Regions from separate parts of the Bradyrhizobium icense genome, predicted to be linked through region 3. Evidence: predicted binding sites of a transcription regulator. Region 3 holds the regulator's gene; each other region holds the start of a gene.
The links. Region 3 encodes LexA, which represses DNA repair genes until DNA is damaged. Its sites were predicted from a motif close to TGTTCNNNNTGTGTTCNG; they were not measured.
Positions count from the first base shown of each region.

Region 1: a site for LexA is predicted at 2,362-2,379, ahead of LMTR13_RS02625 (ATP-dependent Clp protease adaptor ClpS). Genes of this name have one in related genera too.
Region 2: a site for LexA is predicted at 1,559-1,576, ahead of uvrA (excinuclease ABC subunit UvrA). Genes of this name have one in related genera too.
Region 4: a site for LexA is predicted at 1,109-1,126, ahead of LMTR13_RS11065 (ImuA family protein). Genes of this name have one in related genera too.

Region 1 is NZ_CP016428.1:542,599-546,230, forward strand. Features, by position in the region: gene LMTR13_RS02620 (hypothetical protein) at 66-446, opposite strand; gene LMTR13_RS02625 (ATP-dependent Clp protease adaptor ClpS) at 606-2,333, opposite strand; gene LMTR13_RS02630 (alpha/beta fold hydrolase) at 2,755-3,630, opposite strand.
Region 2 is NZ_CP016428.1:4,150,031-4,153,662, forward strand. Features, by position in the region: gene uvrA (excinuclease ABC subunit UvrA) at 1-1,470, opposite strand, end outside; gene LMTR13_RS19575 (outer membrane protein) at 1,735-2,394, opposite strand; gene LMTR13_RS19580 (outer membrane protein) at 2,622-3,410, opposite strand.
Region 3 is NZ_CP016428.1:4,047,987-4,051,618, forward strand. Features, by position in the region: gene LMTR13_RS19100 (ComEC/Rec2 family competence protein) at 1-676, shown strand, start outside; gene LMTR13_RS19105 (hypothetical protein) at 684-911, opposite strand; gene LMTR13_RS19110 (hypothetical protein) at 999-1,421, opposite strand; gene lexA (transcriptional repressor LexA) at 1,651-2,352, opposite strand; gene LMTR13_RS19120 (molybdopterin molybdotransferase MoeA) at 2,558-3,632, opposite strand, start outside.
Region 4 is NZ_CP016428.1:2,356,433-2,360,064, forward strand. Features, by position in the region: gene LMTR13_RS11060 (UdgX family uracil-DNA binding protein) at 1-964, opposite strand, end outside; gene LMTR13_RS11065 (ImuA family protein) at 1,194-1,988, shown strand; gene LMTR13_RS11070 (Y-family DNA polymerase) at 1,879-3,594, shown strand; gene LMTR13_RS11075 (error-prone DNA polymerase) at 3,591-3,632, shown strand, end outside.

The DNA.
Region 1 (3,632 bases), 3.5 Mb from region 3:
TTTCGGTTTGGTCGCACAGCGGGCCGCAGCATCACAGCGCCACGGCGAAACAATAGTGCCCATCTTCATCGGCCGCGGCGCGCCTTCGCGCTCGGCGTCGCCCTGAACCGCGTCTTCCGCTTGTGCGGCGACCAGTGCCGGCGCGCCGCGGGATCGAATGACGTTCCGATGACGTCGACATCGACCTTGAGCAGATCGAGCTCTCGCGTCATCTCGCGCAGTTCCTGACCCTTGCGCGCGATTTCCTCGGAAACGCCGATAGCCATGTTGCGCTCGGTGACCCGGCCCGGGCTGCCGACGAACATTTTGGCTCTGAGCCACTCCAGCCGCGCCCGCTGCGTATCGCGCGCGAACTTCTTTTCGACGAACTGTCGCCGTGCATCTACATAGGCCGCCAGCAATTCGACCTCGGACATTTTGTACAGGGCGTCGGCTGAAACGCTCATGGCCGCCGGCTCAGACGACTGGGATTGGGTTCATGGCATGTAGCAGGTCAAACCTGTTCTACCTGGCACTGGGATCGTCGACTTGATGAAACCTTCCTTCAATCGGTTTCATCGAGCAAAGCATGTGCCGCCTTATTCCGCCGCACAAGCCAAGTCCGATCAAGGGCCTGCCATTTCCTGCGCCCCGCCGAGCAGCGTGACGTTGAGTCTGCCGCCAGTGAACAACATGTCGTCCAGCGCTTCGCTGATGTCGCCGGATTCGACCGTCGAACCGCCATCCCGAAAAATGCTCGCTTGCGCGATACGCCGCATCAGTTCCTTGATGAACGCGGCGCTGACGCCGTTAGTGCGGTTCACGGTCTCATCAATGATGGTCTGATCCATCGGCAGGTCCTTGCCATAGAGCTGAACAAGCTTGCTGCGGCCGATGCCGTCGGGCAGCGGCACTTCGATCGCCTGGTCGATGCGTCCGGGCCGGCCGGCCAGCGCGCCTTCAAGCTGCTCCGGCCGGTTGGTGGTGAGGACGAACAGGATGTCGGAATCTTCCTTCAGCCCGTCCATTTCGTTGAGCAGCTTGTTGAGCAGCGGCTCTTCACACGATCCCATCTCTTCGCGATCGCGGGCGATGAGGTCGACGTCTTCGATCACTACCATCGTCGGCTGCAACAGGCGCGCCAGCTTCATATAGGCGCCGAGCAACCCCACCTGCTCGGCCGTGATGATCAACGTCGTATGTCCGGGCAAATTGGTCGCGAGGTAACGGATCGTGTGCGTCTTGCCGGTGCCCGGCGGGCCGTAAAGCAGGATGCCCTTGCGGGTCGATTGGCCCAGCTTGCGAAGCGCCGCGCGATTGCCGACAAAGCCCATGACGTTGCGATCGAGCAGCTTCAGCGTCTGTTCGGGCAAGATGACTTCCTCACGCCCGACTGCCGGCAGCCGGTGCACCATGACCCCGCTCGACCGTCCGCGATAGTCGGATCCACCTTCGAGCGAAAGGATCTTGCCGCGATAGGAACGCGCGGCGTGCACCGCCTCTTCGAGCTCGGCGAACGAACGTTGCACCAATGCGTCGCCGGCGGCGCCGGCCGGCACGGCGATCTCGATGCGTATCGCAGCGTCATGCTGGTATTCGCGATGAAACGAAAGCAGCACGGCGTAGCGGAGCTCGCCGGCCCTGCACAGCCACAGGCCGTTATGCAGGCATTTCACCGGCTGCGCTTCACCGATCTCGACGTCGTGGTATTGCGGCGGCGCAAGCGCGGGTGCGTTCCGGCCATCCTTCATCAGGGCCGCAAATGCCAGCGTCTCATAGCGATATTCCTCGTGAATGCCGAAGAAGTGCAGAGGCGAGGCGAGCAACTTGTCGACCGCAACCTGGACGTCGGCGCGCATGTGGTCGGGAAACTGCCGCGCTCTCGTCACCAGTTGGTTCCGCGGGATTCCGGCAAAGTGCCAGTCAAGCGCGAGCCAGGCGTATTTGAACTCGTCTCCGGGCACGGCCTCCGACGCGCGCCTGACGTCAAGCAGGCAACTGTTGCAGAGGCACGCTGTCCTGCCGGCGAGCGGGATTTCACTGCCAGTCGCCGGTGCTCCGCAAAGATCGCATGCGCCGTTCGTGGTCGCGGTTTCGCTCGTGATCAGCAAACCATGACCGGCGGCGCTGATGCTTTGCCGTGCCGAATCCAGCAGCGCCTTGGCGACCGGGCTCGGGTAGGGGCCGCAGGCCACCTTCTCTTCGTTCTCGATCAGCGCGGTGAATGCGATCGCTTCCCGTTCCGACTTGCCGAAGACGCTGCGAAGGAGCTGCCGGACGAATTCGACGGGCGTATCGTCGTCATTATGAATGAAGAGCGTGATGGACCTGACGTCGGTGCAAATGTCATCCATGAAAGGAAAGATCTCCTACGCGCTGCCCAAGAACAAAAAGAGAACATAGGCGGCGAGCCGCGTCAAGCGGTAAGAGAACCGCCACGGTGCATCGGTCGTTCAAGAGTGGATCGCCGTCCTCTGGATTCAACGCAGAAGAAAACTTGCGTCGTGCCGGATTCGGGTGATGCTATCCGATATTTTCGGGCTGCAGCGTGTCCCAGGTGACCGCATCATAGCGCCACAGCGAAGCAAAAGTTCTAGCCGCTGGCCCGCAGTGTCAGACCAACGTTACAGCTTCCCAACGTTCTCAAAACTACGATCAGCATTCTCGACTCTTCACCGTACAGTCGAGCGTGAAGTTACTGCTAGGGACCATGGCGGGGTTTCGGCGTTCGCACCGGCCCTGAAAGGGCCTTGGGATAAGCTCGCAGGCGTTGTCTTAGGGAAGTTGCGCAGGTCTCTCTTGTGTTCGCCTGATGAACTCCATCATGAGGGAGAGTGCTGGTTCGGCGTGCGTCTCGAGCAGCTTATGGCCGGCGTCGAGAACATGGGCTTCCATCCTCGGCAGCGCCCGCATCCATGACAGGATCTCGGCGAGGTCGAAGAAGGGATCGTGGCGCGCCCAGATCATCAGAGAAGGCGGCTGCCATCGTTCGAGATATGCGGCGATTTCATCGAACCGGGCGACGTAGTTTCCGTAGTCCCTGACGAGCGCGCGCTGCGTGTCCATCCGGCCCGGCAACTGCATCACCCGCCAGTCCTCCTCCCAGCTTTCGGCCGGGACTCGCGCCAGGTCCGGCGGCATCCCGCCGAGATACCCGTTGCGAACGCCCTCGAATGTCAGATGCGCGGTCGCAGCCGCCTCGTTCTCCGGGCTTGGATGCGACCAGTAGTCCATCACCGGGGCCCATTGCGACCCGAGCCCGGTTCGATGAGCGTTGGCGTTCTGGACGATGTGGCCCAAGACTTGTTCCGGCGCCTGCATGGCGATGTGAAACCCCACCGGCGCGCCGAAATCATGAAGGTAGATGTAACGCGGCCCGACCGCGAGCCGATCCAGCAACTTCGAGATGGCCCCGCCAAAGGCGGGAAACGAGGGCGACGGCAGAACGTCCGACTTGCCGAAGCCAGGCAGATCCGGCGCGATCACGTACGCGGCCTGCGACAGCTCGGGCACGATTTCACGAAAATAGCCCGCCGAGCCCGGAAAGCCGTGCAGGAGCAGCACCGCCGGCCTGGACGCGTCACCTGCCGTGATGAAGGACAACTCCGTGCCTCCGGACAGGCGAAGTCGTTGACGGATCGGTGGGCGCATGT
Region 2 (3,632 bases), 100 kb from region 3:
GTTCTGCTGGTCGTTGAGCGCGGCAGGCACGCTTTCGAACCATTCGCCGGCACGCTTCACCGACAGTTCCGAGATTTCGCCGATATGCTTGCCGCCGATCTTGACGCAGAGCGCCTCGGGTTTGAGGCGGTGGCCCTTGCAGGCTTCGCAGGGGATGTCGGAGAAATATTTGGCCAGCTCCTCGCGCGCCCATTCGCTCTCGGTCTCGCGGTAGCGGCGCTCGAGGTTGGTGATGACGCCCTCGAACGGTTTCTTGGTGTCGTAGGAGCGGACCCCGTCCTCGTAGGAGAACTTGATCTCGTCGTCGCCGGAGCCATGCAGCAGGGCGGCCTGCGTCTTCTTCGGCAGGTCCTTCCACTTGGTGTCGAGCGTGAACTTGTAGAATTTGCCGAGCGCCGTCAGCGTCTGGATGTAATAGGGCGAGGACGACTTTGCCCACGGCGCGATCGCGCCCTTGCGCAAGGTCAGCTCCTTGTCGGGAATGACGAGGTCCTCGTCGATGTGCTGCTCGACGCCGAGGCCGCCGCAGGCCGGGCAGGCGCCGTAGGGGTTGTTGAACGAGAACAGCCGCGGCTCGATTTCGGGAATCGTGAAGCCGGAAACCGGGCAGGCAAATTTTTCCGAGAACAGAATCCGCTCGGGTCCGCTCTTGTCGTGGATCTTTGCGGTCTTCTTGTCGGACTTCTTCTCTTCCGCGCCCGCCGGCGCGTCGGCATATTCGATCACAGCCAGCCCTTCGACAAGCTTCAGCGCGGTCTCAAAACTTTCGGCGAGGCGCTGGCCGAGATCGGGACGGACCACGATGCGATCGACGACGACGTCGATGTCGTGCGGGAATTTCTTGTCCAGCGTCGGCGCTTCCGACAGCTCATAGAAAGTGCCGTCAATCTTGACGCGCTGAAAACCCTTCTTCAGCCATTCAGCGAGCTCTTTTTTGTACTCACCCTTGCGGCCGCGCACCACCGGCGCCAGCAGATAGAGCCGGGTACCCTCGGGCAGCGCCAGCACGCGATCGACCATCTGCGATACGACCTGGCTTTCGATCGGAAGTCCGGTGGCCGGCGAATAGGGTACGCCGACCCGCGCCCACAGCAGACGCATGTAGTCGTAGATCTCGGTAACGGTGCCGACGGTGGAGCGCGGGTTCTTCGACGTTGTCTTCTGCTCGATCGAGATCGCAGGAGACAGACCGTCGATCTGGTCGACATCCGGCTTCTGCATCATCTCCAGAAATTGGCGCGCATAAGCCGAGAGCGATTCGACGTAGCGGCGCTGGCCCTCGGCATAGATGGTGTCGAAGGCGAGCGAGGATTTGCCGGAGCCGGAAAGGCCGGTGAACACGACCAGCTTGTCGCGGGGAATCTCGAGATCGACATTCTTGAGATTGTGCTCGCGCGCACCGCGAATCGTAATCGCGCGCGATGCGGAGCCGGCGTTCTGTTGGCGCTTCGCCCTTAGCACTTCATCCATATCGGCATTTCCAGGCGCACGAGGCACGCGCCGCGTTGGGCGCGCATTGCCGGGCAAGAACCGGGATCAGGCGCCGTTGATTGAAAGTCGGAACATAGGAAGAACGGGAAACGATTTCCAGTGCCGCGTGCGAATCATCAACGGATTGTTTGCGCGAAAAATTCTTGGCAGCAGTCGTCAGCAGCACCGTGCAAAACGCCGCGGCAATAAATTGCCTCCGTTCCGGTTTCGGAACGGAGGCGCAGGCAGTTTCAGCAGGAAATCTTAGAAATGATAGTTCACGCCGACCTGAACGCTGTTCAGGTTGAGCGTTCCGCTCGCAATGCCGGGCGGGATAATGCCTGCGAAGTAGTTTTGGCTTTCGAAGCTGCGATAGAGGTACTCGGCCTTGACCGACCATTTCGGTGCGAACATCACCTCGACACCGGCGCCGACGGTCCAGCCAGAGTGAAACTGGCTGTCCGAGATACTCACGCCGAGCGCCGTTGCCGTCAGGCGGTTATCGGCCCAGGCATAGCCGCCGGTGCCGTAGATCAGGACCTGATCGAAGGCGTAGCCGATGCGGCCACGAACGGTGCCCATCGAGCGAATCGTGTCGCTGACCGAGGCGAGGCCGCCCAAGACGCCCACGGTCGCGCCCACGTCAGCCCAGGCGCCATCGGCTTCGAGGCCGAGGACAAGGGCACCAGTCTGCCAGTTGTAGCCGACGGTGCCGCCGGCGAAGCCGCCGCTGAGCGAACCCACGCCCGACGCGTTTTCCTGGGCGTAGCCGCCCATCGCACCGATGTAGAAGCCGGTCCAGTTGTTGATCGCGATCGCTGCGGCCGGCGCCTTGGTGTAGGGCCTGGCAGCGAGATCGGCGGCCATCGCGGGCGCCATCCCAAGCGCGATCAGGCCAGTGGTGGTCAGCAGAATCTTCTTCACTTTCTTCTTCCTTTCGCGGCTCTCCAACGCAACTTTCCTCAGCCGTCAATTTGAGGTTGCTTCGGCATATAGCTCGAAGTTCCCGCAAAAGGCTGTCGCCGAAATACCACATCAGCGGCAAAAGTATGGTGGTACAACCGCAGCGGGTACGGGCAATGCCGGTCTACAACCAAACAAAAAGGCCGGCGTGAAGCCGGCCTTTCCGTAGTCCCGCGCTGGTGTTGCGATCAGTACCTCGCGACAACCGGACCGCCCCAGCGGTAGTTGAGGCGGACAGTGACGAGATCCACGTCCTGGTCGATGCGAGAAGTCCTCGAAAACGAGCCGGCCGGAGCACCAATAAAGTTGCCGGATGCGGCAAAGTCGACGTCGCGGTCACCCATGAACAGGTGGTTGTACTCGACTCCAACTGACCAGTTCGGGGCGAAGCCGACTTCGAGACCGGCACCAACGACGCCGCCCCAACGCGTTTCCTTGGCGCTGTCGACAAGAAGCCCGGTCGCGGTTTCGATACCCCTGTACTTTTCGCCGGTCACGGCCGCGCCGCCCTTTACGTAGAGCAGAACGTTGTTCCAAGCATAGCCGACCTGACCGGTGATCAGTCCGAACGCATTGATCTTCGACTCATTCTCGATGGTGCTGAGCGGGGTGAAAAACGCCAGACTTGTGTTGGAGCCCTTGAAGTCAGCCCAGTTGCCTTGCCCTTCCAGACCAAACACCCAGCTGGCAGCCTGCCAGCGATAGCCGATTTGACCGCCGGCCGTGGCGCCCGTTGCGTCATGGCAGCCCTCGGCCAGCGGCGGAACGAAAGGACCTATGACGTCGGCAGTGAGATCCCAGCACTTGTGGCTCGAACCCCAGCCACCGTTGGCACCGATGTAGAACCCGCTCCAATCGTACACGACGGCGACGGGTGCCGGCGGCGCCTTGGTGTAAGGGCGCGCAGCGAGGTCGGCGGCCGCCGCAGGAGCGGCGAACGCGATGAGAGCAACTGTAGCTAGCAGATACTTCTTCATGGTCTATCCCCAGTTCTAATCCGCTTCCGCTCGTCCTGAAGCGCTGTTGGTGACGCGAGCGCCCGCGCCGCTGTGCAATTTCTATAGCGTGACTCGCCCGAAAATTGCGTCTCCGAATTGCAACAGTCGCGAACGAAGTATATGGAACCAAGATGATGATTTACTTAACATATTCCCTATGTTGTGCGGAACTTTCGGGTTCCATTTCGCGATTTTCGGGTT
Region 3 (3,632 bases):
CTTCGGCATCGGTCCGCTGATTGCGGCGAGCCTTGGCATCATCCTGCTCGGCCTGCTGCGGACGCCGCTGCGCTGGTCGGGAGCGGCGCTGGTACTATCGGCGGCGCTGTGGGCGGCGAGGGCGCCGCAGCCGGATATTCTGATTTCCGCCGACGGGCGCCATGTCGGGGTGCGCGGCCAGGATGGCCGGCTGCACCTGATGCACGCAGCCAAGGGGTCTCGGGACGTCTTCCTTCTGAAGGAGTGGCTGGCGGCGGATGCGGACGCGCGGACGGCGGCCGATGCCTCGCTCACATCGGGCGTCTCATGCGACGATCATGGCTGCGTGGTGCGATCCGCTGGCGGCAGCCTGATCGCGCAGGCGTTCAGGCCCGAAGCGTTTTCGGACGATTGCGAGCGCGCGGCGCTGATCGTGACGCTGCGGCAGGCACCCGCGGCCTGCGGCGCGTCCGTCATCGATGCTGAACGGCTGCGGCGGCAGGGAGCATTGGCGTTGCGGCGGAATGCTGAGGGATTTGCGGTCGAGGCAGTCAAGCCGAAGGGAATCGACCGCCCGTGGTCGCCGGCCATAGCCGACGAGAGCGAGGCCGACGCCACCGTTCTTGCGCCGCGCGTCGTGCCACCGCGCAGCGTCGATGCCACGCCGGCCGAGGCAGACCTGCAGGCGGAGGAGTAGACGGGCGTCAGTGCTCGTCGACCGTGGGTTTGGCCGGAATTTCAAACGCACCGAGGTGGAATTCCTCGGGCGCGTCGGGGGCCGACGGCAGGTTGACCAGCGTGAACGACGCCTCGGGGAATTGCTGCCAGATTGCGAGATCTTCGGCCGTGATGGTGAGCCACCCGTACCTGAACATGTACCGTCCGGGCTCGGTGACGCGTCCGGCTCGTTGCCATGTAACCTTGTTGACCACCGATTGCCCCCTCGGTGCCGAGTTTCTCGAAAATGTACCACCATGATCCGCCGGCCTGGACCGGCGGATCATATGCTTGGCGTTTATCTATCCAGTCACGATCGATTCGACCGGAGGCGCTTCCGTCACCTTCGGTGCACGCTCGCCACCGGTCTGGACCACCGGCAATTGCAGCACGGTCGCGCGCTGGCCTTCGCAAAGCTGCGTCACCAGTACATGGCTTCCGTCGGGAAATTCGATCGCGTCATGATGACGGTCGGATACTTCGGGTTCGATCTGATTGAACTTGCCGACCCGCCAGTCGGTGGTTCGCGTCCAGATCCAGCGGTTGTCGTATCTGACGTCCTCTGCGAACGCCAGTTCGGTGCCGGGAAGCATGCAGACCGCCACCGCGGGCTCGCGCTCCGACGCAAAGCCGCGGGTAGATGTACCGCGGAACGTCGTGGTGATCAGCGTCTCGCCGACCTGGGCAGGCCGTGTTGCCACGGCGTGCAGGCTATAGTCACACATCGGATGGCTCCCTCGTTTGAGATAGCTGACCCGTGTCTAGAAGGAGGCACAGGCCTCTATCAGAGTGGACATGGCGCAGAGCCTTTTCTTCTTTCTGGGCAATTCTGCGACTGGCGCACTGCGCCACATTCACAAACGCGCTAACGTGCCTTAGTTCCATACACGCAACAAAAAACCCCGGCCGCGGGCCGGGGCTGCTTTTGGTCATGGGCCGGGAGGGCATAACCGGTCAGTATTTGCGGTACAGTCCGATCAGTTTGCCCTGAATCCGGACGCGGTTCGGCGGCAGGATGCGGACTTCATAGGCCGCGTTGGCGGGCTCGAGCGCAATCGAGGCGCCTCGGCGGCGGAAGCGTTTCAGCGTCGCTTCCTCCTCGTCGATCAGCGCCACGACGATATCGCCGGTGTCGGCGGTCTCGTTGCGCTGGATCAGCGCCATGTCGCCGTCGAGAATGCCGGCGTCCACCATGGAATCGCCACGCACTTCGAGCGCGTAATGCTCGCCGGAGCCGAGCATATCCGGCGGCACGCTGATGGTGTGGCTGCGGGTCTGCAGCGCCTCGATCGGCGTACCGGCGGCGATCCGGCCCATCACGGGGACGGCGACCGGCCGGTTGTTGTCGTCCTCGGCGGCCGGTGCGCCGACCTGGCGCTTGCCAAGCGTACCCTCGATGACGCTCGGCGTGAAGCCGCGGCGGCCATTGGCGGCGGCGGCGAGCTCGGGCAGCTTGATGACTTCGATGGCGCGGGCGCGGTTGGGCAGGCGGCGGATGAAGCCGCGCTCCTCCAGGGCCGTAATGAGGCGGTGGATTCCGGATTTCGAGCGCAGGTCGAGCGCGTCCTTCATCTCGTCGAAGGAGGGCGGCACACCGGCCTCTTTCAGCCGTTCATTGATGAAACGCAGAAGTTCGTACTGTTTGCGCGTAAGCATCGCGAGCAATCCCCCGGTTTGGCGTCGTTGTTTCGATCTTCAGGGCCCAGATCGCGGAAGTCCCCAAACTCCCGACATAGACACTAGCAGTCGAAACAAATCATGAACGGACACTATATGTTCGATATGTGTTCCGCAACCACTTAATTTCAAGTGAACGCATTGCGGTTTCGGCCCCAGGTGCCGTTGGGACGCCGTTCAGGCGTCATTCCGGCAGCCGGAGCAGCTCGCAACGCGATCCCTTTTTGGCCGCCGGCGCGAACGGCGGACGTATCACAAGCGCCCGTGCCGCAGCGAGATTTCCGAGCAGCGACGAGTCCTGATGGTTTACCGGAACGGCGACAAGCGTGCCGTCTTCGCGCGTTTCGAGGCGGGCGCGCAGGTAGTCCTCGCGCTGGTCGTTGGCGGCGAGATCACGGCCGAGCAGGGCGCTCTCGCGCGGGTGGTGGATGGTGTCGCGGCCCGATAATGCGCGAATCAGCGGCACCAGAAACAGGAAGCTGCAGACATAGGAGGAGACGGGATTGCCGGGCAGGCCGATCACCCGCATCGCGCCCAGCCTGCCATGCATCATCGGCTTGCCCGGCCGCATCGCGATCCGCCAGAATGCCATGGCGACGCCCTCGGCCTCCAGCGACCGCTTGACGAAGTCGTGGTCGCCGACCGAGGCGCCGCCCATGGTGATTAGAATGTCCGCGTCGGCCTTGCGGGCACGGCGAATGCCTTCCGTGGTAGCTGCGACGGTATCGGCGGCGATCCCGAGGTCGATGATTTCTGCGCCCTCGGCCCGGGCCAGCGCCCGCAAGCCGTAGCCGTTGGAATAGACGATCTGGCCGGGACCGGGGGTTGCGCCAGGCATCACCAGTTCGTCGCCGGTCGCCAGCATCGCGACTTTCGGGCGGCGGTGCACCGCAAGCTCCGGGTAGTTCATGCCGGCGGCGAGCGACAGGTCGCGGTCGGAAAGGCGGCGCCCGCGCTTGAGCAGGACGTCGCCCTCGCGGAAATCGACGCCGGCGGCGCGGATGTGCCGCCCCGGAACGGCGGCTTCCGTGATGGTGATGTGATCGCCGTCGACGCCAGTGTCTTCCTGGATGATGACGGCGTCGGCGCCGTCGGGGATCACGCCGCCGGTAAAAATCCGCACCGCATCGCCTTTGCCAACCTTCCGCTCGAACGGGCGGCCGGCGGCGACCTCGCCGATCACCTTCAGCCGTACGCTGACATCGGCGGCGTCCGCCGCGCGCACCGCATAGCCGTCCATCGCCGACATCGCCTGCGGC
Region 4 (3,632 bases), 1.7 Mb from region 3:
GCCCCGCGGGTCCGACGAACGGCTTTCCGGCGAGATCTTCCTTGTCGCCAGGCTGCTCGCCGACCAGCATGATCCGCGCGGTTTGCCGGCCTTCGCCGAACACGGTTTGCGTCGCATTCTTGTAAAGAGGGCAGGCGCGGCAATCGGCGGCTTCTTCGCGCAGCGTCTCAATGTCGTCCTGAACTCTTCTGCGCACCATGGGCGGCTCCGGCCGTTTTGGCGCCTGATATGGTTCCGTAGCGTCGCGTTCCGCACGCTTGACTGCAGGCTTAATCATTGAACCCTCTTGCAGGTTCCTCGTCTTCACAGTCAGCCGTGCTGGATTGAAGATGCTGGCGTAATCGCGCCGCCAGATTTCGTCCAGCCGGTCCGCGCTGGGGGCTTCGCTTCTGCTGACGCCCGGCGTGAACGAGACGACATGGCCGTCCCAATGCGCGCAGAGATCAGGCGTCAGGATCGACCAGGGCATGTCGGCGAAACGGCGCGCGAAGAACGGGGCGGCCAGTTCGACGATGTGGTGCTCCGGCTCGAACCAGGCGACGAAGTGCGATTTCTGTTCGCGACCTATTTCGCGGAAGCGGACAAAGACATGCATCTTGTGCTCGTCGCGGCGCACGGACTTGGCCATCGCGGTGATTTCAGCCACGTCAGGATCGGTCGCGAGTTCAAGTAGATCGTGATGCGTTCGCAACCGCCATAGCAGGCGATAGAGCAGGGCGAAGCGCTCGGGGTTGCGATGCAGGATCGCAACCTCCGCCAGTTCAACGAATCTGGCCGGTACGTTGAAGGTGCCCTGTGGCGGTTCGAGCGGTGGCGCGGTCGGCTCGAACAGTTCGGGCTCATCATCATCATCAGCCACGCGCCAGCTCACGTCGGACGGTTTCACATCATTCAGCGCCAGCGTGCGGGCCGCTTTACGCCAGCCATCGAAATCAGTTTGGCTGTCGAGGGTGATGTGGTGCATGTGCTTACTCCACACTCTCCGCCGGCATCTCCGCGCAACGGCTTCGCCGTTGTCGCTGGGGAGTCGCGTATCACTTTGATTTCGCTCATGAATCGGCAAGGCGATCGATCTCGATTGACTCTGCCGGCGCTGTTAGCTTTATATTAGAACATATCATGAACAAATGAGCCAGCCGCGCGTTCACTTAGGGAAGAAGCGGTAAAGGCCAATTTTCTGAAAGGAACGGCGGATGAGCACCGCACGCACGAGCACGCTTGCGAGTTTGCGCGGAAGCATCGAGCGCCTGGAGGCGCATGGCGATGCGCATGACCTCAACAAGATTGCGCTTGGCCATAAGGCGGCGGATGCTGTGCTGCAGGGTGGGCTTGCGCTCGCAGCGGTGCATGAAGTGTTCGCCGAGGGACACCAGAGCGCGACCGCAACCGGCTTCATCGCAGGGCTGGCGGGAAGGGTATCGCCGCGCCGGCCGCTGGCCTGGGTGCGGCAGGATTTTTCGGAAATTGAATCGGGTGCGCTGTCGATGAGCGGGCTCGCCGAACTCGGGCTCGATCCGCGGCTGCTCGTCACCGTGCGCGCCACCGACACCGACGCTGCGTTGCGGACCGCCGCCGACGCGCTGGCCTGCGATGCGCTCGGCGCCGTGGTGCTGGAAGTCTGGGGGCAGGCGCGTCAGCTCGATCTCGTCGCCAGCCGCAAGCTCACGCTAGCCGCTCAAGCCTCCGGCGTCACCGCATTGCTGCTGCGGACAGCGGCGGAGCCGCGTCCCTCGACCGCGGAGACAAGATGGATCGTGCGTGCGGCGCATTCGCCGCCTGGATCACCGTCGCACGCGTGGGGCGCACCCGTCTTCGACGCGCAGCTCGTTCGTAACCGTCATGGCCCGGTCGGCCGCTGGATCATGGAATGGAATTGTGATGAGTGCCTGTTCAGTGAACCGTCGGCGTATCCTCAGCCTCTGGCTGCCACGCCTGCCCATCGACCGCATCAAGCGCAAGCTTTCGCCGGCCAGCGCCGCGCAAGCTGAAAATTCCAAGATCGTTTCAAGCGACGCTGCTCGCGACACGGCCGGTGCGCTCCCTCTCCCGCTTGCGGGGGAGGGCTGGGGTGGGGGTGCCGCCGCGAGTCGCACTCTCGAGATGACGCAAACCTACCCCTCCGTCGTCGTCGCCAAGCAGCACAATGCCATCCTGATCCACTCCCTCGACGATCTTGCCGTTCAGGCCGGTCTCTCGATCGGCCTGCCGCTCGCCAATGCGCGCGCGATCTGCCCCGAGCTGACGGTGTTCGACGCGGATGAAGTCGCCGATCGCAAGACGCTCGAAGACATCGCCGACTGGTGCGATCGCTTCACTCCGCTGGTGGCGCTCGATCTGCCGTACGGGCTCTATCTCGACATCACCGGCTGCGCCCATCTGTTCGGCGGCGAGCGTGCGTTGCTGCAGATCGTCAGCGGTGCGCTGAGCCGCCGCGGCTTTGCCGTCAGCGCCGCGATCGCGAGCACTGCGATCTGCGCCCGCACGCTGACGCGCCAGACTTCCGGAAAAATCGTTGCCGAGGGCGAGGAGGCCGAAGCCGTCGCTTCGCTGCCGGTATCCGCGCTCGGCGCCGGCGATGCCATCACCGCCGGCCTGCGCCGGGCTGGGCTAAAGGCCATCGGCGACGTCGCCTCGCGCGGGCGCTACGAAATCACGGCACGGTTCGGTGCGCCCTTCACGGCATTATTGCAGCAGGCGCTGGGGCAGGGCGACGCGCCGATCAGCCCGAGAAAACCGCTGCCGGATTACATCGTCGAGAAACGTTTTCCCGAGCCGGTCGCCACCGACACCGTAATCGCGATGAACCTGTCCGCGCTCGCCGGCATGCTGGTCACGGCGATGGACAGGCAGGGCAAGGGCGCGCGGCGGCTGGAGGCGAGCTTTTTCCGCACCGACGGCGCGGTGCGCACGATCTCGGTCGATACCGGACGTCCGGTGACGAAGCCAGAGATGATCGACCGCCTGTTCCGCGAGCGGCTCGATGCGCTCAACGATCCCCTCGACCCCGGCTTCGGTTTCGATCTCATCAGATTGTCCGCCAGCCGCACCGAAATCGTGGTGCAGCAGCAGCGCGACCTCGACGCCAACGTCCATGACAATGACGAACTGTCCGCACTGATCGACCGCATTGCTGCGCGCATCGGCGGAAAACGCGTCGTCGTGCATCTGCCGGAGGATACCCACATCCCCGAACGCGCGGTGCTGTCGGTGCCAGCGCAGCATCATCTGGCGGCAGCCGCCCAGGCCGCCTGGCCGGAGCGCATCGAGGGCGAGCCGCCGCTGCGCCCCTTGCGGCTGTTCGACAAGCCGGAGCCGATCAAAGTGCCATTCGCAACGGTGCCCGACGGCCCGCCGCATCAATTCACCTGGCGGCGCGTCACGCACGCGGTGGTGCGGGTGGAGGGACCTGAGCGCATCGCCATGGAATGGTGGAAACAAAATGGCGATGGCCCAACGCGGGACTATTTTCGTATCGAGGATGAAGCGGGCCTGCGTTTCTGGATCTTCCGCGACGGCTTCTATGAGAGCGAACCGGTGGACGAGGAAGGCGAACCCGCGCCAGTCCGGTGGTTCGTGCATGGATTGTTCGCATGAAAAGCCCTGTGCCCGACTATGCCGAAATCGGCATCACC